Regions from separate parts of the Aminobacter aminovorans genome, predicted to be linked through region 1. Evidence: riboswitches for the same ligand, from Rfam matches in the RefSeq annotation. Region 1 holds a riboswitch; the other holds the start of a gene.
What was found. A riboswitch is a leader RNA that binds a small molecule or an ion and turns the genes downstream of it on or off. The one in region 1 is predicted to bind thiamine pyrophosphate.

Region 1 (12,102 bases):
GCAACGTCTTTTCGCCGCCCGTCCTGCTGCCGGCCAGTGCCCGCCGCGCCATGACGAGGGACAGGGCAAGCATGGCCGCGAGTGTCGCCGACAGCGTGGCAAGCACGATGCTGGTCAGTGTCGCGCGTTGCACCGAAGCTTCGCCTGCCAGCCGGCCGAGATCGGCTTCAAGCCCTGAGGCGATCGTCGCAAGCAGGGGGCCGCCGACGAAGACGAGTGCGGCAAGGATGGCGGTGGTGTTGAATGCCTTCTCACCCACTCTCGCCCTGATGTAGTTGCGCTGCGCCACCGGCAGGTTGGCATCGCCCGTCGTGTTGGCCCCCAGCCGCATCAGCGCCAGCACCACGACTGCGGTGAGCGCTATCTGCAGCAGGGTCAGGGCGACGGCACGCGCGGGGTCGAAGTCGAAGCGCAGCGCCTGATAGATCGCAACTTCCAGGGTCGTTGCAGCCGGCCCGCCGCCGAGCGTCAGCACGATGGTGAAGGAGGTGATGCAGAGCATGAACACCAGTCCTGATATTCCGGGCAGGGCCGCCTGAATTGCCGGCCATTCGATCAGGCGGAAGCTCGACCGCGCGCCCATGCCGAGCTGGCTTGCCAGTCGCCATTGGTCTGCCGGCACCGTCTGCAGTGCCTCCAGTACCAGCCGGGTCGCCAGTGGCAGGTTGAAGAAGACATGGGCAACGAGAATGCCCGACAGGCCGTAGATGCCGGGCCAGGTGCCGCCGGTCAGCGCTGCAAGCGGCTTGGCGAAATAGCCGGCACGGCCGTAGAGCGACAGGATTCCAAGTGCTGCGACGATCGCCGGCAAAGCCAGCGGCACGGCAAACAGGCGCAGGATCAGGGCCCGACCGGCAAAGGCGGGATGCCGCGACAGGGCACGGGCGACAAAGATGGCCGGACCCACCGACAGCAGCGTCGACAGCAGCGCCTGCCACAGCGTGAAACGGGCGATACGGAAGAGATAGGCATCGAATGCGTTGGCAGCACCTTGCGGGTTGCGCGCGGCCTCGATGCCGAGGCCGGCGAACGCGCCACCGATCAGGATGCCGATGGCCGCCAGCGCGATGACGCCTGAGGTGATGCGGGGGTCGGAGGTGCGAGCGCGCATGCTGGGCTAGGCGCGTTTGGAGCGTGCGCGACGCAGAACGGCTACGTTGTACTCTACGTTGCCCCCCTCTGCCCTGCCGGACATCTCCCCCACAAAGGGGGAGATTAGCTGCTTTGCCGTTGCCGCCTCTTCCGTCGTCGTCGCGATTGGCAAAGGCCGCGCAACTGCCAATCTCCCCCCTTGTGGGGGAGATGTCCGGCAGGACAGAGGGGGGCAACGTAGGGTGGTCACGTTCGAGGCCTTTCGAAGTCTTACTTGCTCATCACGCCGAGCCACTCGTCGACCCAGGCCTTGCGGTTGGCAGCTACCTCGTCGGCGCTGAAGATCAGCGTTTTCGTAGGCTTCACCAGCTTGTCGAAGGCCGGGTTGAGCGGCTTGTCTGTCTTGCCGGCAGGCAGCATCCAGTTGGTTTCCGGCACCGCGTCCTGGAAGCCGGGGCTGGTCATGAAGGCCATGAACTTCTCGGCCAGCGGGTTCTTGGCGCCCGTCGTGGTGATTCCGGCGACCTCGATCTGCAGGTAGTGGCCTTCCTCGAACGACGCTGCCTGGTAACGTTCGGTGTTCTCGGCAACCATGTGGTAGGCCGGCGAGGTGGTGTAGGACAGCACCATCGGCGCCTCGCCCTTGGTGAACAGGCCATAGGCCTCGCTCCAGCCCGGCGTCACGGTCAGCACGCGGTCCTTGAGCTTGGCCCAGGCTTCCGGGGCCTTGTCGCCGTAGACCGACTTTACCCAGAGCAGCAGGCCGAGGCCAGGCGTCGAGGTGCGCGGATCCTGAATCGCGATCTTCTCTTCCGGATTGCCCTCGACAAGTTCCTTCAGGCTCTTGGGCGGGTTCTTCAGCTTCTCGGTGTCGTAAACGACGGCGAAGTAGCCGTAGTCATAAGGAACGAAGGTGTCGTCCTTCCAGTCGCCCGGAACCTTGACGTCGGCGCCGGCAGCACCGTGCGGCACGAACAGGCCCGTGGCTTTGGCCTCGGCGGTCAGGTTGGTGTCGAGGCCGAGCACGATGTCGGCCTTGGTCGCAGCACCTTCGAGCTTGACGCGGTTGAGCAGCGCCACGCCGTCGGCAACCGAGACGAAGTCGACCGTGCAGGCACAATCGGCCTCAAACGCCTTCTTGACCTGCGGGCCAGGACCCCATTCGGAGGTGAAGCTTTCATAGGTGTAGACGGTGAGTCTGCCTTCGGCCGCGGCCGGGAAAGCAACAGTGGCCAGCGCCAGGGCGGAAGTCATGGATAAGATCAGCGAGCGCATCGGCGCCTCCTTCATTGGTGTTGAAAGGGAATTTGAAGCGCCGGGCGTCCGAAGCATCTAATCCCTCCGCCGGTACAAACCGGATCAGGTTCAGCGGGTTGGCCGGGACGGTTCCCTATGCCTCTCAGCCGGCACGCAATCGCGCGACCGGCACCCCGTTAGAGCGGCTCAACAAATAGGCCCGCGCTTCAGGCCGCGCAAGCGGTAGTTTGCCGGCCACCAACCATGCCGCGGCCTTCCGTTTCGGCTGCCGGGCTGGTAATGCGCATGCCATGACCCGGTTCACCATACTTCTCGGCGGCGAGCTTTTCCGCACCTCGCGCCTCGACCGCCAGGTCGCGGACAGCCGCATCATTGCGGCCGACGCCGGCATCCGCCATGCGACCACGCTCGGGCTGACGCCGGAACTGTGGCTTGGCGACTTCGATTCCGTGCCATCGGATCTCGACCCGCGCTTCGCAGGTCTGCCCCGCGAAACCTTCCCAGCCGAAAAAGACAGGACCGACGGAGAGCTTGCCATCGATGCCGCGCTGAAGCTCGGTGCGACGTCCCTGGTGCTTGTAGGCGCCTTCGGCGGTGCGCGGGCCGACCACGCCTTTCTTCATTTCGCACTGGCGCTCAGGTTGGCTGAAGGTGGCATGGATGTACTGCTGACCAGCGGGCGCCAGGAGGCCCTGCCGCTTCTGCCCGGCACGGCATCCTTCGACTATGAAGACGGCATGCTGTTTTCCGTGCTCGCCTTCTCCGAGCTGACCGGGCTTTCAGAACAGGGCGCCAAATGGCCGCTCGACAATGTCGACGTGCCGTTCGGCTCGTCGCTTACCCTCTCCAATGAAGTGCGGGGTTCATTGCGGATTTCGCTCGGCAGCGGTCGTGCGCTGCTTCTCGCTCATCCCTTTCCTGCCTCGGATTTCTGAAACATGGCGCCACCGCTTCTCAATCTCGACGGCATCCGTCTGACCTTTGGCGGCACGCCGCTGCTCGACGGCGCGGCACTGACTGCCGCCGCCGGCGACAAGATCGCGCTCGTCGGCCGCAACGGCTCGGGCAAATCGACGCTGCTCAAGATTGCCGCCGGCATGATCGAGCCGCAGGACGGCGTGGTGTTCCGCCAGCCCTCGGCGACGATCCGCTACTTGCCGCAGATGCCTGACATGGATGGCTTCGCCTCGGTGCGCGCCTATGTCGAAGCCGGACTCGGGCCTGCCGACGATCCGCATCGCGCCACCTATCTGCTCGACCATCTCGGCCTGACCGGCGAGGAGTCTCCGGCTGACCTGTCCGGCGGCGAGGCGCGCCGCGCAGCACTTGCCCGCGTCATGGCGCCCGAGCCCGACATCCTGCTGCTCGACGAGCCGACCAACCATCTCGACCTTGCAGTCATCGAGTGGCTGGAAGAAGAACTCATCCGCACCTCGTCGGCGCTGATCCTGATTTCGCACGACCGCCGCTTCCTCGAGCGCGTCAGCCGCAACACCGTCTGGCTCGACCGGGGCCAGACGCGCCGGCTCGACCGTGGTTTTGCCCATTTCGAGGAGTGGCGCGACCAGATCCTCGAGGAAGAGGAGCGTGAGCAGCACAAGCTCGGTCGCCAGATCGTGCGCGAGGAGCACTGGCTGCGCTATGGCGTTACGGCACGGCGCAAGCGCAACATGCGCCGGCTCGGCGAGTTGCAGACGATGCGCCAGACGTTCCGTAGCCATCGCGGCGCCGAGGGCGTGGCAACCATGGTTGCAAGCGAGGCGGCGGAATCCGGCAAGCTCATCATCGAAGCCAAGAACATCGACAAGAGCTTTGGCGACCTGACCGTCGTCAAGGGCTTCTCGACGCGTATCCAGCGCGGCGATCGTGTTGGTCTCGTTGGCCCCAACGGTGCCGGCAAGACGACCTTGCTCAAGATGCTGACCGGCGAGATGGAGCCGGACGCCGGCAGCGTGCGGCTTGGCGTCAATCTGGAAATCGCCACCCTCGACCAGAAGCGTGAGGCTGTCGATCCGAACGAGACGCTGTCGAGCTACCTGACAGATGGCCGTGGTGAAAACCTCGTCATCAACGGCGAGCAGCGCCACGTCGTGTCCTACATGAAGGACTTCCTGTTCAAGCCCGAGCAAGCCCGCACGCCGGTGCGCGAGCTCTCGGGTGGTGAACGCGCCCGGCTGATCCTGGCGCGCGTGCTTGCCCGTCCGGCCAACCTGCTGGTGCTCGACGAGCCGACCAACGATCTCGACATGGAGACGCTGGAACTGCTGCAGGAACTGGTCGCTGGCTTTGCCGGCACCGTCATCCTCGTCAGCCACGACCGCGATTTTCTCGACCGCACCGTCACCAGCATCATCGCGCCCGACGGCGAGGGCCGCTGGATCGAGTATGCCGGCGGCTACGCTGACATGCTGGCCCAGCGCGGCGGCACCAAGCTCGACGACCGCAAGTCACGCAAGGCGGCCAATGGCCAGGCCTCAGCTGGCCGCAACGAAGCTGAAGCGCCTAAGGCCGCGTCGAAGAAACTGTCGTTCAAGCAGAAGTTCGCGCTCGAAAGCCTGCCCAAGAAGATGGAGGCGGTGACCGCTTCGATCTCGCGGCTGGAAAACCAGATCGCCGATCCGGCCTTCTACGAACGCGACCCGCATGGCTTCCAGAAGACCATCGCCGCCCTCGACAAGGAGCGCGCGACGCTGACTGCGCTTGAAGAGGAGTGGCTGGAGCTGGAGATGCTGCGCGAGGAGCTGGAAGGATAGCCAGGGCCTAAAGACAGGCCTCGCAGATCGCCGCGATATGGCGGTGATCGGTGCCGCAGCAGCCGCCAAGAACCTTTATCTGGCCGAAGCTGTCCCGGATGGCGCGGTAGCGGCGGGCAAGATCGGCGGAATCGCCAGGATCAAGCTCAGTCGCCGCATCAAGTTCGGCGTGGCTCTTTGCCGACGCATTCGCACGCACGCCACCAAGACGGTGACCCCAGTTGCCAGCTTCGGCCAGTACGCCTTCGAAATGGCTGGGATGGGCGCAGTTGATCATGAAGTAGGCGGGCGCGCCGTCCGTCTCGTCATCGACGATCTCGATCGCCTCCGCCAAGCTCTCGCCCGACGGCAATCGCCCGTCAGTCTCGACGGTAAAAGAAATCACCGATGGCAGGCCCGCGCCCATGGCGGCGCAGGCGATGCCGACTGCTTCCTGCGGGTAATTCATGGTCACGGCGCTGATCATATCGGCGCCGGCGTCGCGGAACGCGATGATCTGATCGCTGTGATAGTCTGCGGCTTCGACAGGCGTCATCATCAAGTCGGGACGGTAGCCGTCGCCGCGCGGCCCGACCACGCCATTGACCAGGACGGTCATCCCGCGGCCAACATAGGCCGCTCGCAGCGCCTGCGCCTGAGCGACAGCGCGACGGTTGAGCTCAGAGAGTGCTGCACGGGAATAACCGAGCCTTTCGCCCCAGTCGGGGTTGGCGCGCCATGTCGGAGTGTCCAAGACGAAACTCAGGCCGTGTCGTTCGGCGATTTCAAGATAGCGCTGGAAATAGCTGTCGAGCCTGTCGCGCCCGGTTGCATCGAGAAGCAGCGGAAATGCCGCGAAGCACGGCAGGTCGATCCCTTCCAGGAAGACCAACGTCGTCTCAAGGCCTCCATCGGTGAGGGCGATGGAGGCGCCGAGATGCGGGAGTTCTATCGTCGCAGGGCACATGACGCCCCCCAGAGGGATCTGGCTTGATGTCGGCTACATCCGCCAGGACACGCTGTTAAACGAGACCTTCAGATTAACATCTTAATTTAGCATCAGCTACTCTAAGCTGCCGACAGTCGGATTAAGCTGACGCGAACAGTCGCCCGCGCCGGCCAACCGAATTTCCGCTCAGCCTGCTTCCTTGGCCTGCCATGCCTTCATCGCGTCTTCGAACACCTTGTCGCCAGGGATGCCCTTTTCCAGCGTGAACAGTGCGCGGCGGCCGGACTTGTAGACCACCGGCACGTCGATCCAGCTCTGGCGACGCAGCAGGTTCAGATTGGCGTCGACCTCGGCCTTGGTATCGTTGAGCGCGACGAGGAAGAAGCCGTCAGCGATCTTGGCCGGAATGCCAAGCAGCGAATTGCCGGCGTCCTGTTCCGAACTCTTCATCGCCACGCGCAGGATGTTCTCGATGCCGCCGCCGTCAAAGCCCTCGGGCGTCAGGAAGATCATCTCCAGTATATGGCTCGCCGGCAGCGTCTTGTCGGCGTTGCGGCGGATGGTCATGCGTAGCTGAATGTCCTTGCCGGGTATGGTCGCCTCGGCGCGGATCGCAGGCTCGGGCGGCAAGTCGCCGCCGGGCGATTCCTGAACCACCGTCCAGACCACGGAACCCGGTTCGGCCGAACCCTGGGCGACGTTGGTGCGCTCTTCGTAGAAGATCGCCTTCTGGCCCACAGCCACGGGGGCGTTTTCGCCCGCAACGGGCACAGTCGTTGCCGGGGTTCCCTCGGCGGGTGTCGCCGGCGTGGCAGGGGTTGCCGGTGTGGGCTCTGGCGGCGTTGCCGGTGCCGGCTGGGTGAGTGCAGCGACCGAGGTGCCTTCGCCGACACCGTTGCTGCCGCTGGCCGGGCCTGGATCGACTTCCTTGCCATCCGCGGTCATGCGCTGGGTGAACTTGCCCGGCTCGCCGGCTGCCGGCGCCTGCGCGGTCTGACCGCCAGTTGCCGGCGGAGGCGTTGCAGCTTCATTCGCCGGGGGTGGTGTCTCAGCCGTCGTTTCGCTGCCGCTGCCAAGGAAGGCATCGCGGTTCGACCACAGCGCATAACCGCCGGCGCCGACCACCACCACGGCAAGCGCCGCGGCGATCAGGCCGCCGCTGATGCGTTTGCGCGGCTTCTGCCGCGAAGTGGCGAAGGGGTCGCCGCCGTCGGTCCCAGCGTCGCCGAAACGGTCGTTGCCTTCGCCTTCTGGCGCTTCGTCATCGTCGCTTGCCGAGAAGTCGGGCAGGGGTTCGCGCTGCTGCGGCGTGTAGGCCGGAATAGGGTCTGCGGCAGGCGGCGGAGCGACCGGGGTCACCGGGCGGCGTGGCTCCGGCTCGGGCGCGGTCCGGCTGTAGGTCGGCTGGTCCTTGTTGCGGGCGATCGAGCTAAAGACGTTTTCCAGCTCGGCCAGCGGATCGTCTTCCACCACTGGCGGATGGAACTCGGCCTCGACGATCGCGATCGCATCTTCGAGCGATTTCGTCTGGCGTTCGGCAACGGCTGCGGGCGGCTGCGGATTGAGCGCGGCGAGCTTGGCTGCGATGGTGCTGCGGGCCTTGTCATACACCCTCGCCCGCATCGCCGGCGTGGTGTCGCCCATGCCATCCAGCGTCTTTTTCAGAACCGCTACGAAGTCTGCCATTCTCTCGTCGACCTATCTCTTCTTCTGGGCCGGGCCGCGTCCGGCGGCAAATCAGCCGCCGGAAAGCTGCCAAAACTAGTCTTCAAACGGGTCGGTCACAAGTATCGTGTCATCCCGCTCGGGGCTGGTGGAAAGCATGGCAACCGGGGCGCCGATCAGCTCCTCGATGTAGCGCACATACTTCACTGCCTGGGCCGGCAGGTCGTTCCAGCTGCGCGCGCCTGCGGTGGTGCCCTTCCAGCCTTCGAGCGTCTCGTAAACCGGCTCAACGCGCGCCTGCGCGCCCTGGCTCGCCGGCAGGTAGTCGATCAGTTCGCCGTCGAGCATGTAGCCGGTGCAGACCTTGATCTCGTCGAGGCCGTCGAGCACGTCGAGCTTGGTCAGGGCGATGCCCTTGATGCCGTTGACGGCAACTGCCTGGCGCACCAGCACGGCATCGAACCAGCCGCAGCGGCGCTTGCGCCCGGTCACCACGCCGAACTCGTGGCCCCGCTTGCCGAGGAATTCGCCGACTTCGTTCTGCTGCTCGGTCGGGAAGGGCCCCTCGCCGACGCGGGTGGTGTAGGCCTTGGTGATGCCGAGCACGTAGTGGATCGAGCCGGGGCCCATGCCGGAACCCGCTGCCGCCTGGCCGGCGACTGTGTTCGAGGAGGTCACGAACGGATAGGTGCCGTGGTCGATGTCGAGCAGGGTGCCCTGGGCGCCTTCGAACAGGATGCGCTCGCCGGCGCGGCGCTTGTCGTCCAGCACCTTCCAGACGCGGTCCATGTAGGGCAGGATCTTGTCGGCGATCGAGGTCAGTTCAGCCATGATGACGTCATGGGTCACCTCCGGATGCCCAAGCCCGCGGCGCATCGCATTGTGGTGCGTCAGCAAGCGGTCGACCTTCTGGGGAAGCGTTTCCAAATCCGCCAAATCCATCACCCGGACAGCACGGCGGCCCACCTTGTCTTCGTAGGCTGGGCCGATGCCGCGACGGGTCGTGCCAATCTTCGTTCCCGAATTGGAGGCGGCGTCCTCGCGGAAACCATCCAGCTCACGATGCAGGGACAGGATAAGCGCGGTGTTTTCGGCGATTTTCAGGCGGTCGGGGCCGATCTCGACGCCCTGGGCGCGGATCTTCTCCAGCTCGGCGACAAAGGCATGCGGGTCGAACACCACGCCGTTGCCGATGATCGACAGCTTGCCCTCGCGGACGACGCCGGATGGCAGCAGCGACAGCTTGTAGACCACACCGTCGACCACCAGCGTATGGCCGGCATTGTGACCGCCTTGGAAACGCACCACCACATCGGCGCGCTCCGACAGCCAGTCGACGATCTTGCCCTTGCCTTCGTCGCCCCACTGGGAACCGACGACCACCACATTGGCCATAATATTTTCCTTCCGACATCGCGGCGCGGGCCGCGAACAGTGCAAAATGACAGGCCTCTATAACGCCAAGCAATTGGATGTGCGACCTTTCTTTGCCGCCTCAGGCATAACAATTTCCGCCTTTGGGGGCATTTACTTGTCCAAAGCCAGCACCTAGGCCGACATGGTGCCCCTCGCCAGCGAAAGTCCGGCCGCATGCATCGAAACGCCTATGTCCTGCTGTTGGCGACCACGCTCTTCTGGGGCGGCAATGCGGTGGCGGGCAAGCTTGCCGTCGGCCATGCCTCGCCGATGCTCCTGACCTCGCTGCGCTGGGCATTGGCCGCCGCAATCCTCGTCGCCATCGGCTGGCCCCGGCTCAGGGCCGACTGGGCAGTCGCGCGCAAGCACATCTGGCTGCTGATCGCCTTGGGTGGGCTCGGCTTCACCGCCTTCAATGCCGCCCTCTATTCGGCGCTCAATTACACCTCGGCCATCAATGCCAGCATCGAGCAGGCCGGCATGCCGATGGTCATCTTCGTCGCCAACTTCATCCTGTTTCGCATGCGAGTCACCTGGGGGCAGATCCTGGGGTTTCTGCTGTCGCTGACAGGCATCGCGCTGACCGCCAGCCATGGCGATCTCAGGACCCTTCTCGCGCTGGACATGAATTTCGGCGACGCGCTGATGCTCATCGCCGTCCTTGTCTACAGCGCTTACACGGTTGCGCTGCGCTTCAAGCCCGACATCCACTGGCTGAGCCTGATGATCGTTATGACATCGGCTGCCTTCGTTACCTCGATCCCGTTCGTGATCTGGGAGATCGGCAGCGGCCGCGCCATTGCGCCCGATGCGATGGGCTGGGCGATCACGGCCTACATGGTGCTGTTTCCCTCGATCCTGGCGCAGGTCTTCTACATCAGGGGCGTCGAGCTCATCGGCGCCAATCGCGCGGGCCTGTTCATAAACATGGTGCCGATCTTCGGTACGCTGCTTTCGGTGATGATCATCGGCGAGGACTTTCAGTTCTACCACGCGGTGGCCATCGTGCTGGTGCTCGGCGGCATCTGGCTTGCCGAGCACTCCGGGCGGAAAATGGCGAGCGCCGAGGAGCTTTTGGCTGCCGAAAAACACAGCTCCGATGCCTGAAAAGAAAAAGGCGCAGGACCAGCCCGCGCCTTTGGTGCCTTGGGAGGCTTTTGTCAGATGCCGTTGACGTCGAACTGCAGGCGCTTGGCTGAGTCGATCGACTTGTGGTCGCGTACCTTGGCGAGCACGTCTTCGGGGAACGGTGCATCTAGATAGAGCAAGGCAATCGCATTGCCGCCCGGCCGGTCACGGCCGAGCTGGAAGTTGGCGATGTTGACGCCGCTCTCGCCGCACACGGTGCCGAGCAGGCCGATGATACCAGGCGCGTCGGCGTTGGTGGTGTAGAGCATGTGCTGACCAACCTCGGCGTCGAGGTTGATGCCCTTGATCTGGATGAAGCGCGGCTTGCCGTCGGAGAAGCAGGTGCCGGCGATCGAGCGGGTCATATGCTCGGTCTTCACCGACAGCTTGATGTAGCCGTCGAAGACGCCCGACTTGTCGCGCTTGACCTCGGCGACGATGATCCCGCGCTCCTTCACCATGATCGGCGCCGACACCATGTTGACGTCGGAGACCTGCGGCCGGATCAGGCCGGCAAGGGCGGCGCTGATCAGTGCCTTGGTGTTCATCTGCGCGGTCTGGCCGTCGAACAGAATCTCGACCTCGGTGATCGGGTCTTCCGTCACCTGGCCGACAAAGGCGCCCAGCACCTCGGCGAGCTTGACGAACGGCTTGAGCCGCGGCGCTTCTTCGGCGGTGATCGAGGGCATGTTGATGGCGTTGGAAACGGCACCCTTGACCAGGTAATCGGCCATCTGCTCGGCGACCTGAAGGGCGACGTTTTCCTGCGCCTCCGAGGTCGAGGCACCGAGATGTGGGGTGCAAACGACATTGTCCATGCCGAACAGCTCGTTGCTCTCGGCCGGCTCGACCTCAAACACATCGATGCCGGCGCCCGCCACCTTGCCGCTCTTGAGCCCGGCGATCAGGTCCTTCTCGACGATCAGGCCACCACGGGCGCAGTTGATGATGCGCACGCCCGTTTTCATCTTGGCGATGGAGTCGGCGTTGATGATGTTGCGGGTCTTGTCGGTCAGCGGCGTATGCAGCGTGATGAAGTCGGCGCGGGCCAGCAACTCCTCGAGCTCCACCTTCTCGACGCCGAGTTCCTCGGCACGATGCTCCGACAGGAACGGGTCGAAGGCAACGACATGCATTTTGAGGCCGACGGCGCGGGTGGCGACGATCGAGCCGATGTTGCCGCAGCCGATCAGGCCAAGCGTCTTGCCGGTGATCTCGACACCCATGAAGCGGTTCTTTTCCCACTTGCCGGCATGGGTCGAGGCATTGGCCTCGGGGAGCTGGCGGGCGACCGCGAACATCAGCGCGATGGCATGTTCGGCTGTGGTGATCGAATTGCCGAAGGGCGTGTTCATGACGATGATACCGCGCCGCGAGGCGGCGGGGATATCGACATTGTCGACGCCGATGCCGGCGCGGCCGATGACCTTGAGATTGGTTGCTGCGGCGATCAGCTTTTCGGTGACCTTGGTCGCCGAGCGGATGGCGAGGCCGTCATATTGGCCGATGACTTCGAGCAGCTTTTCCTTGTCCTTGCCGAGGTCGGGCAGGTAGTCGACCTCGACGCCACGATCCTTGAAGATCTGGACGGCGGTGGTGGAGAGTTTGTCGGATACGAGAACGCGGGGCGCCATAGCTGCCTCCTTGAAGAGTGATCAACTGTTCGGGAAAGGGCGGCCCGGAGGCCGCCGCAGGTCTGGTCAGGCGGCAGCCTTGAGCGCCGCCTTCTGATTGGCGAAGGCCCAGTCGAGCCATGGCATCAGGGCAACCAGGTCGGACGTCTCGACGGTGGCGCCGGCCCAGATGCGCAGGCCGGGAGGCGCGTCGCGATAGGCGCCGATGTCGAAGGCAACGCCTTCCTTT
Region 2 (12,102 bases), 250 kb from region 1:
CCGCGTGTTCCCAAAGCCATGGCGTCGACCGGCGGTGCGTCCGAGGTGTCTGCAACCCTCGTCCGCACCGCCGGCATCTCTTTTTGAACGGTTGCAGGTCCTGCGCCCCGACGTTATGCCGGGTCGGGATTGTTTGACGAGAAGGCTAAGCAGATGAAGACCATTTCCACGTCGAAGTCGCATGGTGGCGTCCAGGGCGTCTATGCGCACGCCTCCGAGGCCTGCGCCTGCGACATGACCTTTGCCGTCTTCGTGCCGCCGCAGGCCAAGGATGGTCCGGTGCCGGTGCTGTGGTATCTCTCTGGCCTGACCTGCACGCATGCCAATGTCATGGACAAGGGCGAATACCGCCGCCTCGCCGCCGAACTTGGCCTGATGATCGTCTGCCCCGATACCAGCCCGCGCGGCGAAGGTGTCGCCGACGAGAAGGACAACTGGCAGTTCGGTTCGGGCGCGGGCTTTTATGTCGATGCGACCGAGGCGCCATTCGCGAAAAACTATCGCATGTATTCCTATGTCACCGCGGAATTGCCGGCGCTGATCGCGGCAAACTTCCCAGCCGACATGTCGCGCCAGGCGATTACAGGCCATTCGATGGGCGGGCACGGCGCGCTGACCATCGCGCTGAAGAACCCCGAGCGCTTCAAGAGCTGCTCGGCCTTCGCGCCCATCGCCCAGCCTTCGACGGCAGGCTGGTCGAAGCCGGCGCTGGAGAAATATCTCGGTTCCGACGAGGCTGCCTGGCGCGCCTATGACACGACGTTGCTGATCGAAGACGGCAAGCGTTTCCCAGAATTCCTCGTCGACCAGGGTTCATCAGACAGCTTCCTCAACGAGGGCCTGCGCCCCTGGCTGCTCGAAGAGGCCTGCACGAAATCAGGCATCGGCCTGACCTTGCGCATGCAGGATGGCTATGATCATTCCTACAACTTCATCTCGACCTTCATGGACGATCATCTGAGGTGGCACGCCGCCCGGCTTGGCTGAGCGGCGCAAGTCGCCGTCACGGCCTTACCGCCAGCAGCTTGGCGAAGACATGGCGCTTCGCCTTGCCGATGCTGATCTCCAGCGTTTCATATTGTGCCAGATGTGCCGCGATCGCGCTGGCCAGCATGCAGCCGGTGCCGCGCATGGCGACAGCGATGCGCGATGCGTCGAAGCGGACGGGTTCGCGCCTCGGCTGGATCAGCAGGTCCGTCGCGGTGGCGCCGGTTGCGTGGCCGCCTTTGACCAGGATGGCGGATGCGCCGGTGTCGAACAGTTTTTCGGCTTGTTCGACGATCTCTGTTTCGCCGGTGGCGAGCGGCAGGCCGCTCAGCAGCGCCAGTTCGGGCAGGTTGGGCGTGACAAGCGCGCACAGCGGAAACAGCTTGCGCTTCAGCGTGTCGATGGCCTCGTCGTCGAGCAGTTGCCGCCCCGAGGTCGAGGCGAGCACCGGGTCGAGCACGACAGGCACCGGCAGGCTGCTCGCCAGCACCGAAGCGACGGTGTCGATGGCAGTTGCCGTTCCCAACATGCCGATCTTGACCGCAGCGACCGGGTCGGCGGCGAAGGCGGCGCGCATCTGGTCGGCGACGAGGTCGGGTGGCATCTGTTCGATACGCTCGACGCGCTGATGCGTCTGCACCGTCACCGCCGTGATGGCGAGGCTGCAGCGCAGGCCGAAGGCCGACACCGCCTCGACATCGCGGACGATGCCGGCGCCGCCGCTCGAATCCGAGCCGGCGACAATGAGCACATGGGGGAGCACATGCGGGAGCACATGCGGGCTCATCGCCACTGAGCCGTCGCTGCCAGCCACTGGCGCGTGCGCGCCTCGGGATCGGCGTTGAGCGTGATGTCGGTGACGACGGCAGCAATGTCGGCGCCGTAGGCAAAGACGCCTGATATACGCTCGACATTGAGCCCGCCAATGGCAACCAGCGGTGTGGTGCCAACACGCTTTTTCCATTCGGCGATGCGGTCGAGCCCTTGCGGCGCCCATTTCATCGCCTTGAGGATGGTCGGATAGACAGGGCCAAGCGCGACATAGTCGGGTGCGGCGGCAAGTGCGGTGTCGAGTTCGGCATCGTCATGGGTGCTGAGGCCGAGTTTCAGGCCGGCATGGCGGATCGCTGCCACATCAGCTTCGGCCAGATCCTCCTGGCCGAGATGGACGTAGTCGCAGCCCGCGTCGATGGCGAGGCGCCAGTAATCGTTGACGACGAGCTGGCAGCCATGGCGCGCGCAGATGGTTTTCGCCACGCGGATTTCGCGGCGCAGGCCGGCCTCGTCCATGTCCTTGATGCGCAGCTGCACCAGCTTGACGCCCAACGGCACCAGCCGCTCGATCCAGGCGGCGGAATCGACAATCAGGTAGAACGGGTCGAGCTTCATGAAAATGCTGCCATGCCGATGACGGGGGTGGAGGGGACGGCCATGTCGCGCGGTTCAAGCGGGCCGGCGCGGAACGCCTGCCGTCCGGCTTCAACCGCCTTGCCGAAGGCGGACGCCATGGCGACGGGGTCGCTGGCCTTGGCAACAGCCGTGTTGAGCAGCACGGCGTCGTAGCCGAGCTCCATGACGGTTGCGGCATGCGACGGGCGGCCGATGCCGGCGTCGACGATCAGCGGCACGTCGGGGAAATGGCCGCGCAGGCTGCGCAAGGCATCGAGGTTCTGCGGGCCGCGGGCGGAGCCGATCGGCGCGCACCACGGCATCAGCACCTTGCAGCCGGCATCGAGCAGCCGCCCGGCGACAACCAGATCGTCGGTCGTGTAGGGGAAGACCTCGAAGCCGTCGGCAGCGAGAATCCCAGCTGCTTCGACCAGGCCGAACACGTCGGGCTGCAGCGTGTCGTGATTGCCGATGACCTCGAGCTTGATCCAGTTGGTGGCAAAGACCTCGCGCGCCATTTTCGCCGTCGTCACTGCTTCCTTGACCGAGTGACAGCCGGCGGTGTTGGGCAAGACGCGCACACCGAGCGACTGGATCAGCGACCAGAACTGGCCACCTGACTTGCCGCCCGAGGTCTCGCGGCGCAGCGACACCGTGACGATGTCGGCCCCCGATGCCTCGATTGCCTCGGCCATGATGGCGGGCGAGGGGTAAAGTGCGGTGCCGAGCAGCAGGCGGGACGAGATTTCTTGTCCGTAGAGTTCGAGCATGGCCTACCCTCCCTTCATCGGTGCGAGGATTTCGATGCGGTCGCCATCGGTGAGGGCGCAGCCGTCGCGTTCCCGTGCCGGCACGACTTCGCCATTCAGCGCGGTGGCGAGCCAGCCCCCTTCGTAGTCAAGCTCGGCAAGCAACGCTGCCAGCGTGTCGGCCGCGACCTCTTGGTTTTCGCCATTAACGGTGAGCTTCATGGGCGAGCTCCTTCTTCGTCTTTTTGCCCAGGATCATGTCGGCGGCCTGCCGAGCCATGGCGGGCGCGAGCAGGAAGCCGTGGCGGTAAAGGCCGTTGATGCGGATGGAGTTTCCCTCGCGTTCGACGCGCGGCAAATTGTCTGTAAAGGCCGGGCGGATGCCGGTGCCGGTCTCGACAAGCTCGGCCTCGCCGAAGGCCGGATGCAGCGCATAGGCGGCGTTGAGCAGTTCCATCACCGAACGCGCGGTGATGGGACCGGCGGCATCGCTTTCGATCATCGTTGCGCCGACCATGAACAGATTGTCGGAGCGCGGCACGACATAGACCGGAATGCGCGGATGCAGCAGCCGCACCGGCCGCGCCAGCGCCACCTCCGACGTCTTGAGGATCAGCATCTCGCCACGCACGCCGCGCAGGCCGGGCTGCCTGCCGGCAATACCGGTGCAGTCGGCCTCGACATCGGCCGACGGACTGTGCACCGCGCCGTAACCGAACTCGAAACACACGCCCATCTCAACAAGCTTTTGCTGCAGCCCAAGCAGCGCCTGGCGCGGGTCGAGATGGGCTTCCTCATTAAAAAACAGCGCGCGGGTGAAGCTGCCTTCGAGGTCGGGTTCAAGCGCTGCGATCGCCTCGGCGTCGATGACGCGGTATCCAGAGGTGCGGCGGCCGAAGCGGTCGAGTTCGGACATGTCGCGGGCGGAGGCCACGACAAGCGTGCCGTTGCGCATGACATGGCCGGGCAGGGCGGCGTCCCACCAGTCGGCGGCACCGCGTCCGAGCGTCAGCACCGCCTCTTCGGCACTCTCCAATTCGCACCACGGCGCCAGCATGCCGCCGGCCTGCCATGAGGCATTGCCGGCGATCTGCCTTCTGGCGTCGACGACGGTGACGTCGGCGCCGCGCGATGAAAGCTCGTGGGCGAGCGTCAATCCGTTGACGCCCGCGCCGCGGATCAGCACCTTCATGGCTGGCTCGCTGGCTCCGCCGGCTCGACGCTCTCCACCGCCATATAGAGGTCGCCGCCGTCGCGGTATTTCGCCGCCATGGCCGCCAGCCCTTCCTTCTGTGCCTCGGCGCGGATGTCGTGGGAGATCCGCATCGAGCAGAATTTCGGGCCGCACATCGAGCAGAAATGCGCCACCTTGTGCGCTTCCTTGGGCAAGGTCTGGTCGTGATAGGAGCGCGCCGTCTCCGGGTCGAGCGAGAGGTTGAACTGGTCCTCCCAGCGGAACTCGAAACGCGCCCGCGACAGCGCGTCGTCCCTGACCTTGGCCGCCGGATGACCCTTGGCGAGATCGGCGGCGTGGGCTGCGATCTTGTAGGTGATGACGCCGACCTTGACGTCGTCGCGGTCGGGCAAGCCGAGATGTTCCTTGGGCGTGACGTAGCAGAGCATCGCCGTGCCGAACCAGCCGATCATCGCCGCACCGATTCCGCTCGTGATGTGGTCGTAGCCGGGCGCGATGTCGGTGGTCAAAGGCCCGAGCGTGTAGAAGGGCGCTTCGCCGCAGACCTCGAGCTGCTTGTCCATGTTTTCCTTGATCTTGTGCATCGGCACATGGCCGGGGCCTTCGATCATCACCTGGCAATCCTTGGCCCAGGCGATCTTGGTCAGTTCGCCGAGCGTTTCCAGTTCGGCGAACTGGGCGGCGTCGTTGGCGTCGGCGATCGAGCCGGGACGCAGGCCGTCGCCGAGCGAAAAGGCGACGTCATAGGTGCGGCAGATGTCGCAGATTTCGTCGAAATGCTCGTAGAGAAAGCTCTCCTTGTGGTGATGCAGGCACCATTTGGCCATGATCGAGCCGCCGCGCGAGACGATGCCGGTGACGCGGTCGACGGTGAGGTGGATATAGGCCAGGCGCACGCCGGCATGGATGGTGAAGTAGTCGACGCCCTGTTCGGCCTGCTCGATCAGCGTGTCGCGGAACACCTCCCAGGTCAGGTCCTCGGCGATGCCGTTGACCTTCTCCAGCGCCTGGTAGAGCGGCACCGTGCCGATCGGCACCGGCGCATTGCGGATGATCCAGTCGCGAATGTTGTGGATGTTGCGGCCGGTCGACAGGTCCATCACCGTGTCGGCGCCCCAGCGCGTCGACCAGACCATCTTTTCGACCTCTTCGGCCATCGACGAGGTGACGGCCGAATTGCCGATATTGGCGTTGATCTTGACCAGGAAATTGCGGCCGATGATCATCGGCTCGCTTTCGGGATGGTTGATGTTGGAGGGGATGATGGCGCGGCCGCGCGCCACCTCCTCGCGGACGAATTCCGGCGTGACGAAGTCGGGGATGACAGCGCCGAAGCTTTCGCCGTCGCGCACAAGCTTGGTGCGCAGCTGCTCGCGGCCGAGGTTTTCGCGGATGGCGACGAACTCCATCTCGGGCGTGATGATGCCGGCGCGGGCATAAGCGAGCTGGGTGACGGCACGGCCGCCGGTGGCGCGCAGCGGCGCGTTGCGGACAGGGAATTGCGGTGTCAGCCTTTCGCCCGAGACAAAGCCGTTGTCCTCGGCCTTGACGGCGCGGCCCTCGTAACGTTCGACGTCGCCGCGCGCCACGATCCAGTCCTCGCGCAGCCTGGGCAAGCCACGCTCGATGTCTGTCTTCACCGCGGCGTCGGTGTAGGGGCCGGAGGAATCATAGACAGTGACGGGCGGCTCGCCCGATGTCGGATGGAGCGAGATCTCGCGCATCGGCACGCGGATGGCGGGATGGAGTTTTCCAGTTTTGTGGACCTTCCGCGATGCGGGAAGTTCGCCTGACGTGACTGTCGGGGTGTGGGCATTCATGAGTGAGCCTCCTTGCTTCGGCGCGCCATGCGTCCGGCAGGACGCACAAGGACGCTCCGGGTCCTTGGTTTTGCGCATCGTGCTTGCCTAAAACCGAGAACCGGTTTTCGGACGCGATGCGCCGCAATGGAGACCCAGTTCGTGCGATGAGGAGGAGGTGAGGTTTGCCTGGTGGTCTTCGGGCATGAGCCCGAATGCCAAAGCCGGAATGCCCGACCCGCAACGCCTCGCACCGTCCCTACGCCAGTGTGAACTGGATCAGGTTCAACGGGTCACTGCGCTGCGTTAGCGAGCAGTATCTCAGCCCCTTGTCGGGACCCCCCTGGTGAGGCCGGCAACATGAGGGAGGAAGGCCGGTGCTGTCAACCGGGCTTTCGATATTGTCGCGACAATGCCAAACTCGCCTCAGCAGCCATTGCGGTTTCGAAAGCGTTGGGATAATAGGTCAGCGTTGCTGACATAAATTGTCTGCCGCGCAGGGAGGACCAATTGGCCTGCGCGAGACAGGAGGAACATCCGTGACGGACAATCCCTCGCCACTCAAGTTTCACGTGCCCGAACCCGAGGTTCGGCCGGGCGGGACGCCCGACTTCTCCAATGTGCCTATTCCCAAGGCCGGATCGGTGGCGCGACCCGAGGTCGATGTCGACCCGCGCAACATCCGCGATCTCGCTTATTCGATCATCCGCGTGCTCAACCGCGAGGGCGATGCCGTCGGCCCCTGGGCCGGCACGCTGAGCGACGAGGAGCAGCTCGAGGGCCTGCGTCACATGATGACGCTGCGCACCTTCGATGCACGCATGCAGATGGCGCAGCGCCAGGGCAAGACCTCGTTTTACATGCAGCATATGGGCGAGGAGGCGGTGAGCTGCGCCTTCCGCAAGGCGCTGATCCCAGGCGACATGAATTTCCCGACCTATCGCCAGGCCGGCCTGCTGATCGCCGGCGGCTATCCGATGGTCGAGATGATGAACCAGATCTACTCCAACGAGCGCGATCCGCTGAAGGGCCGGCAGCTGCCTGTCATGTATGCCTCCAAGGAGCACGGCTTCTTTTCGATCTCCGGCAATCTGACGACGCAGTACATCCAGGCGGTCGGCTGGGCGATGGCATCGGCGATCAAGGGCGACACCAAGATCGCCGTCGGATGGGTCGGCGACGGCGCCACCGCCGAGAGCGACTTCCACGCCGCACTCGTCTTCGCCTCGACCTACAAGGCGCCCGTGGTGCTCAACATCGTCAACAACCAGTGGGCGATCTCGACCTTCCAGGGCATCGCCCGCGGCGGCTCCGGCACTTTTGCGGCGCGTGGGCTTGGGTTTGGCATCGCGGCCCTGCGTGTCGACGGCAACGACTATCTCGCCGTCCATGCGGTGGCCAAATGGGCGACCGAACGCGCCCGGCGCAATCTCGGCCCGACGCTGGTCGAGTATGTCACCTACCGCGTCGGCGCGCATTCGACCTCGGACGATCCCTCCGCCTATCGGCCCAAGACCGAATCGGACGCCTGGCCGCTCGGCGATCCGGTGATCCGGCTCAAGAACCATCTGATCAAGCGTGGCCTGTGGTCGGACGAACGCCACAAGCAGGCCGAGGCGGAAATCCTCGAAACCGTCATCGCCGCGCAGAAGGAAGCCGAAAGCCACGGCACGCTGCATGCCGGTGGCAAACCGTCGACGCGCGACATGTTCGAAGGCGTCTATGCCGAGATGCCGCCGCATCTGAGGCGCCAGCGCCAGAAGGCGGGGGTATAGACCATGCCGCGCATGACCATGATCGAAGCCATCCGCAGCGCCATGGACGTTGCCATGGGGCGCGACGACGATGTCGTCGTCTTTGGCGAGGATGTCGGCTATTTCGGCGGCGTCTTCCGCTGCACCCAGGGGCTGCAGCAGAAATACGGCCGCTCGCGCTGTTTCGACGCGCCGATCAGCGAACTCGGCATCGTCGGTGCCGCCATCGGCATGGCCGCCTACGGGCTCAAGCCTTGTGTCGAGGTGCAGTTCGCCGACTATGTCTATCCAGCCTATGACCAGATCGTTTCGGAAGCGGCACGATTGCGCTACCGCTCCAACGGCGAGTTCACCTGCCCGATCGTCGTGCGCATGCCGACCGGCGGCGGCATCTTCGGCGGCCAGACCCACAGCCAGAGCCCGGAAGCGCTGTTCACCCATGTTTCTGGCCTGAAGGTCGTTGTTCCCTCAAACCCGCTCGACGCCAAGGGCCTGCTGATCGCCTCGATCGAAGACCCCGATCCGGTGATCTTTCTGGAGCCGAAACGATTGTATAACGGCCCCTTCGACGGCCATCACGACCGGCCTGTCACGGCCTGGTCGAAGCATGAACTGGGCGAGGTGCCCGAGGGGCACTACACCACCCCGCTCGGCAAGGCGAAGATCCGCAGGGCTGGCTCAGCCGTCACCGTGCTTGCTTACGGCACCATGGTCTATGTCGCCCAGGCGGCGGCCGAAGAGACCGGCATCGACGCCGAAATCATCGACTTGAGGACGCTGCTGCCGCTCGACCTCGACACCATCATCGCCTCGGTCACGAAGACCGGCCGCTGTGTCGTCGTGCATGAGGCGACGCTGACCTCGGGCTTCGGTGCCGAGCTTGCAGCGCTGGTGCAGGAGCACTGCTTCTACCATCTCGAGGCACCGGTTGCGCGTGTCACCGGCTGGGACACGCCTTATCCGCATGCTCAGGAATGGGATTATTTCCCCGGTCCCAAGCGGGTCGGCGAAGCTTTGATCGAAACGATGGGGGCCTGAACATGGGCGAACATGTCATCAAGCTTCCCGACGTCGGCGAAGGCGTGGCCGAGGCCGAACTGGTCGAATGGCACGTCAAGATCGGCGACCTCGTGCGCGAGGACGCGGTGATCGCCGCCGTCATGACCGACAAGGCGACGGTCGAAATTCCCTCGCCGGTCGATGGCGAGATCATCTGGCTCGGCGCCGAGATCGGCGAAACCGTCGCCGTCGGTTCGCCGATCGTGCGCATCAAAATTGCCGGCGACGGACCGGCGGAAACTGTGGCTGAGGCCGCCCCGGCCGAGCCGAAAAGCGAGGCCAGGCAGCCGGCCCCGGCAGCTGTGGAAGCGGCTCCTGCGCCGGCTAAGAAAGCCGAGCCTGCGGCAAAGCCACCAGCACCCGCGGCAGCACTCAAGCCTGTGCCACGTGCGACAACGCTCGGCCTGCCCAGGCCGGAAGGCGAACGCCCGCTGGCGTCGCCCGCCGTGCGCTTGCGCGCCAAGGAAGCCGGCATCGACCTGCGCCAGATCCCCGGCACCGGTCCGGCCGGCCGCGTCACCCATGAGGATCTCGACGGTTTTGCCGCGCGCGGTGCTGCGGTCCCAGTGGCCGGCTTGCAGGCCAAGTCAGGGGTCGAGGAGATCAAGGTCATCGGCCTGCGCCGGCGCATCGCCGAAAAGATGGCGCTGGCCAAGTCGCGCATCCCCCACATCACCTATGTCGAGGAGGTCGATGTCACCGCTCTCGAGGAGTTGCGCGCCAAGCTCAACGCCACGAAGAAGCCGGACCGGCCGAAGCTGACCTTGCTGCCGTTCCTGATGCGGGCGCTGGTCAAGGCGGTGGCTGAACAGCCGCAGCTCAATGCGATCTATGACGACGATGCCGGCATCATCCATCGCCATGCCGGCGTGCATATCGGCATGGCGGCGCAGACCCCGGGCGGGCTGATGGTGCCTGTGGTCAAGCATGCCGAGGCGCGCGACCTGTGGGATTGCGCCGTCGAGGTCAACCGCCTTGCCGAGGCCGCCAAGGCCGGCACGGCGACACGCGAGGAGCTGACCGGCTCGACCATCACCATCACCTCCTTGGGGGCGATGGGCGGTGTCGCTACCACGCCCGTCATCAACTACCCGGAAGTGGCGATCGTCGGCGTCAACAAGATCATGATCCGGCCGATGTGGGACGGCAGCCAGTTCGTGCCTCGCAAGATGATGAACCTGTCGTCCAGCTTCGACCATCGCGTCATCGACGGCTGGGACGCGGCGGTCTTTGTCCAGCGCCTCAAGGCGCTGCTCGAAGCGCCGGCAATGATCTTCGTGGAGGGCTGAGGCTGTGAAGGAAATCTCCTGCAAGCTTCTGATCATCGGTGCCGGACCCGGCGGCTATATCTGCGCCATCCGTGCCGGCCAGCTCGGCATCGACACGGTCATCGTCGAAGCGGTCAAGCCGGGCGGCACCTGCCTCAATGTCGGCTGCATCCCCTCCAAGGCGATGATCCATGCCGCCGACGAATATCTCAAGGTCTCGGAGATGGCGGCGGGCACAAGCCCGCTCGGCATCTCCCTGTCGGCACCGGCACTCGATCTCGCCAGGACGGTTGCCTGGAAAGACCGCATCGTCGGCCGCCTGACCACAGGCGTCGCCGGCCTGCTCAAGAAGGCCCGGGTCAAGTCGGTGCAGGGCTGGGCGCGCTTCCGCGACGGCAAGACCGTCGAGGTCGACACCGAGACCGGCCTGCAGGTGATCCGCGCCGAAACCATCGTCATCGCCACCGGTTCGGTGCCTGTCGAGCTGCCGTTCCTGCCCTTTGGCGGATCGGTGATCTCGTCGACCGGGGCGCTGGCGCTGAAGCAGGTGCCGCAAGCGCTGGCCGTCGTCGGCGGCGGTTACATCGGCCTCGAGCTCGGCACCGCCTTTGCCAAGCTCGGCGCCAAGGTGACGGTCGTCGAAGCCTTGCCGCGCATCCTGCCGCAATATGATGCCGAGCTGACCCGGCCCGTCGCCAAACGGCTCGAAGCGCTCGGCGTCAAGGTGCTGACAGGCGCCAAGGCCAAGGGGCTTTCCGCCAAGGGCGATGCGCTTCTGGTCGAAGCCGCCGATGGCAGCGAGCAGAAGATTGCGGCCGACAAGGTGCTGGTGACTGTCGGGCGCAAGCCGCTGGTCGAAGGCTGGGGCCTCGAAGAGATCGACCTCGACCGCGACGGCCGTTTCATCCGCATCGACGAGCAGTGCCGCACCTCGATGCGCGGCATCTACGCCATCGGCGACGTCACCGGCGAGCCGATGCTGGCGCACCGCGCCATGGCCCAGGGCGAAATGGTCGCCGAGATCGTTGCCGGCCACAAGCGCAGCTGGGACAAGCGCTCGATCCCTGCCGTCTGCTTCACCGATCCGGAGGTCGTCACCGCGGGCCTTTCGCCCGACGAGGCCAAGGCGCTTGGCATCGAGATCAAGTCGGCGTCATTCCCGTTCTCGGCCAATGGCCGGGCGATGACCTTGCTCGGCGAAGACGGGTTCGTGCGCATCGTTGCGCGTGCCGACAACCATCTGGTGCTGGGCATCCAGGCCGTCGGCACCGGTGTCTCGGAGCTTTCCTCGGCCTTCAGCCTGGCGATCGAGATGGGCGCCAGGCTGGAAGACATTGCCGGCACCATCCATGCCCACCCGACCCAGGGCGAAGCCTTCCTCGAGGCTGCACTGCGCACGCTCGGCCACGCGCTCCACATCTGATGCCCTATCCCGATATGGACGCGGCCTTGCGCCGCGTCCCCTCCAGCCTTGCCCAATCAGCCAAGCTGGGCTAACAAGCCCACGCACTGGACGACCAGTGCCTAGCACGTTCGGGGACGGCCCCATCCAAGAGATGGCGCCGCAGACTTGTCACCCGAACTGATCCACACCTTGAAACCGCGAAAACATGCAGCCTCCGCGCGGCGGACTGCGCTGTGCGCTCGACCCTGTCAGGCTTCCGGATTCGGTTCCGGGGCGCGAGCTTTCGCATTCGCATCACCCAGACCGGAGAGGCGCCATGGCCGGACCGATAGAACAATTTGAAATCAAGCCGATCTTCACCCTGTTCGAGTTTGCCGGCCAGGAGATCGCCTTCACCAACTCCGCCGCCTATATGGTGGGCGTCGCCGTGTTCGGTGGGCTGTTCCTGCTGGTGTCGACCAGTGCGCGTGCGCTGGTGCCGACGCGGCTGCAGTCGA

Region 2: another riboswitch for thiamine pyrophosphate. It lies ahead of thiC (phosphomethylpyrimidine synthase ThiC); the one in region 1 lies ahead of thiB (thiamine ABC transporter substrate binding subunit).

The regions. Positions count from the first base shown of each region.
Region 1 covers NZ_UFSM01000001.1:1,229,487-1,241,588, forward strand. Annotated here, with positions in the region: gene thiP (thiamine/thiamine pyrophosphate ABC transporter permease) at 1-1,111, opposite strand, end outside; gene thiB (thiamine ABC transporter substrate binding subunit) at 1,363-2,367, opposite strand; TPP riboswitch at 2,412-2,535, opposite strand; gene DY201_RS05990 (thiamine diphosphokinase) at 2,640-3,284, shown strand; gene DY201_RS05995 (ABC-F family ATP-binding cassette domain-containing protein) at 3,288-5,102, shown strand; gene DY201_RS06000 (homocysteine S-methyltransferase family protein) at 5,110-6,048, opposite strand; gene DY201_RS06005 (hypothetical protein) at 6,217-7,716, opposite strand; gene DY201_RS06010 (adenylosuccinate synthase) at 7,792-9,090, opposite strand; gene DY201_RS06015 (DMT family transporter) at 9,286-10,218, shown strand; gene serA (phosphoglycerate dehydrogenase) at 10,272-11,873, opposite strand; gene DY201_RS06025 (phosphoserine transaminase) at 11,940-12,102, opposite strand, start outside.
Region 2 covers NZ_UFSM01000001.1:1,477,376-1,489,477, forward strand. Annotated here, with positions in the region: gene fghA (S-formylglutathione hydrolase) at 154-987, shown strand; gene DY201_RS07285 (hydroxymethylpyrimidine/phosphomethylpyrimidine kinase) at 1,004-1,774, opposite strand; gene DY201_RS07290 (thiamine phosphate synthase) at 1,771-2,376, opposite strand; gene DY201_RS07295 (thiazole synthase) at 2,373-3,146, opposite strand; gene thiS (sulfur carrier protein ThiS) at 3,150-3,347, opposite strand; gene thiO (glycine oxidase ThiO) at 3,331-4,317, opposite strand; gene thiC (phosphomethylpyrimidine synthase ThiC) at 4,314-6,140, opposite strand; TPP riboswitch at 6,358-6,474, opposite strand; gene DY201_RS07315 (3-methyl-2-oxobutanoate dehydrogenase (2-methylpropanoyl-transferring) subunit alpha) at 6,659-7,894, shown strand; gene DY201_RS07320 (alpha-ketoacid dehydrogenase subunit beta) at 7,898-8,911, shown strand; gene DY201_RS07325 (dihydrolipoamide acetyltransferase family protein) at 8,914-10,221, shown strand; gene lpdA (dihydrolipoyl dehydrogenase) at 10,226-11,623, shown strand; gene DY201_RS07335 (F0F1 ATP synthase subunit A) at 11,922-12,102, shown strand, end outside.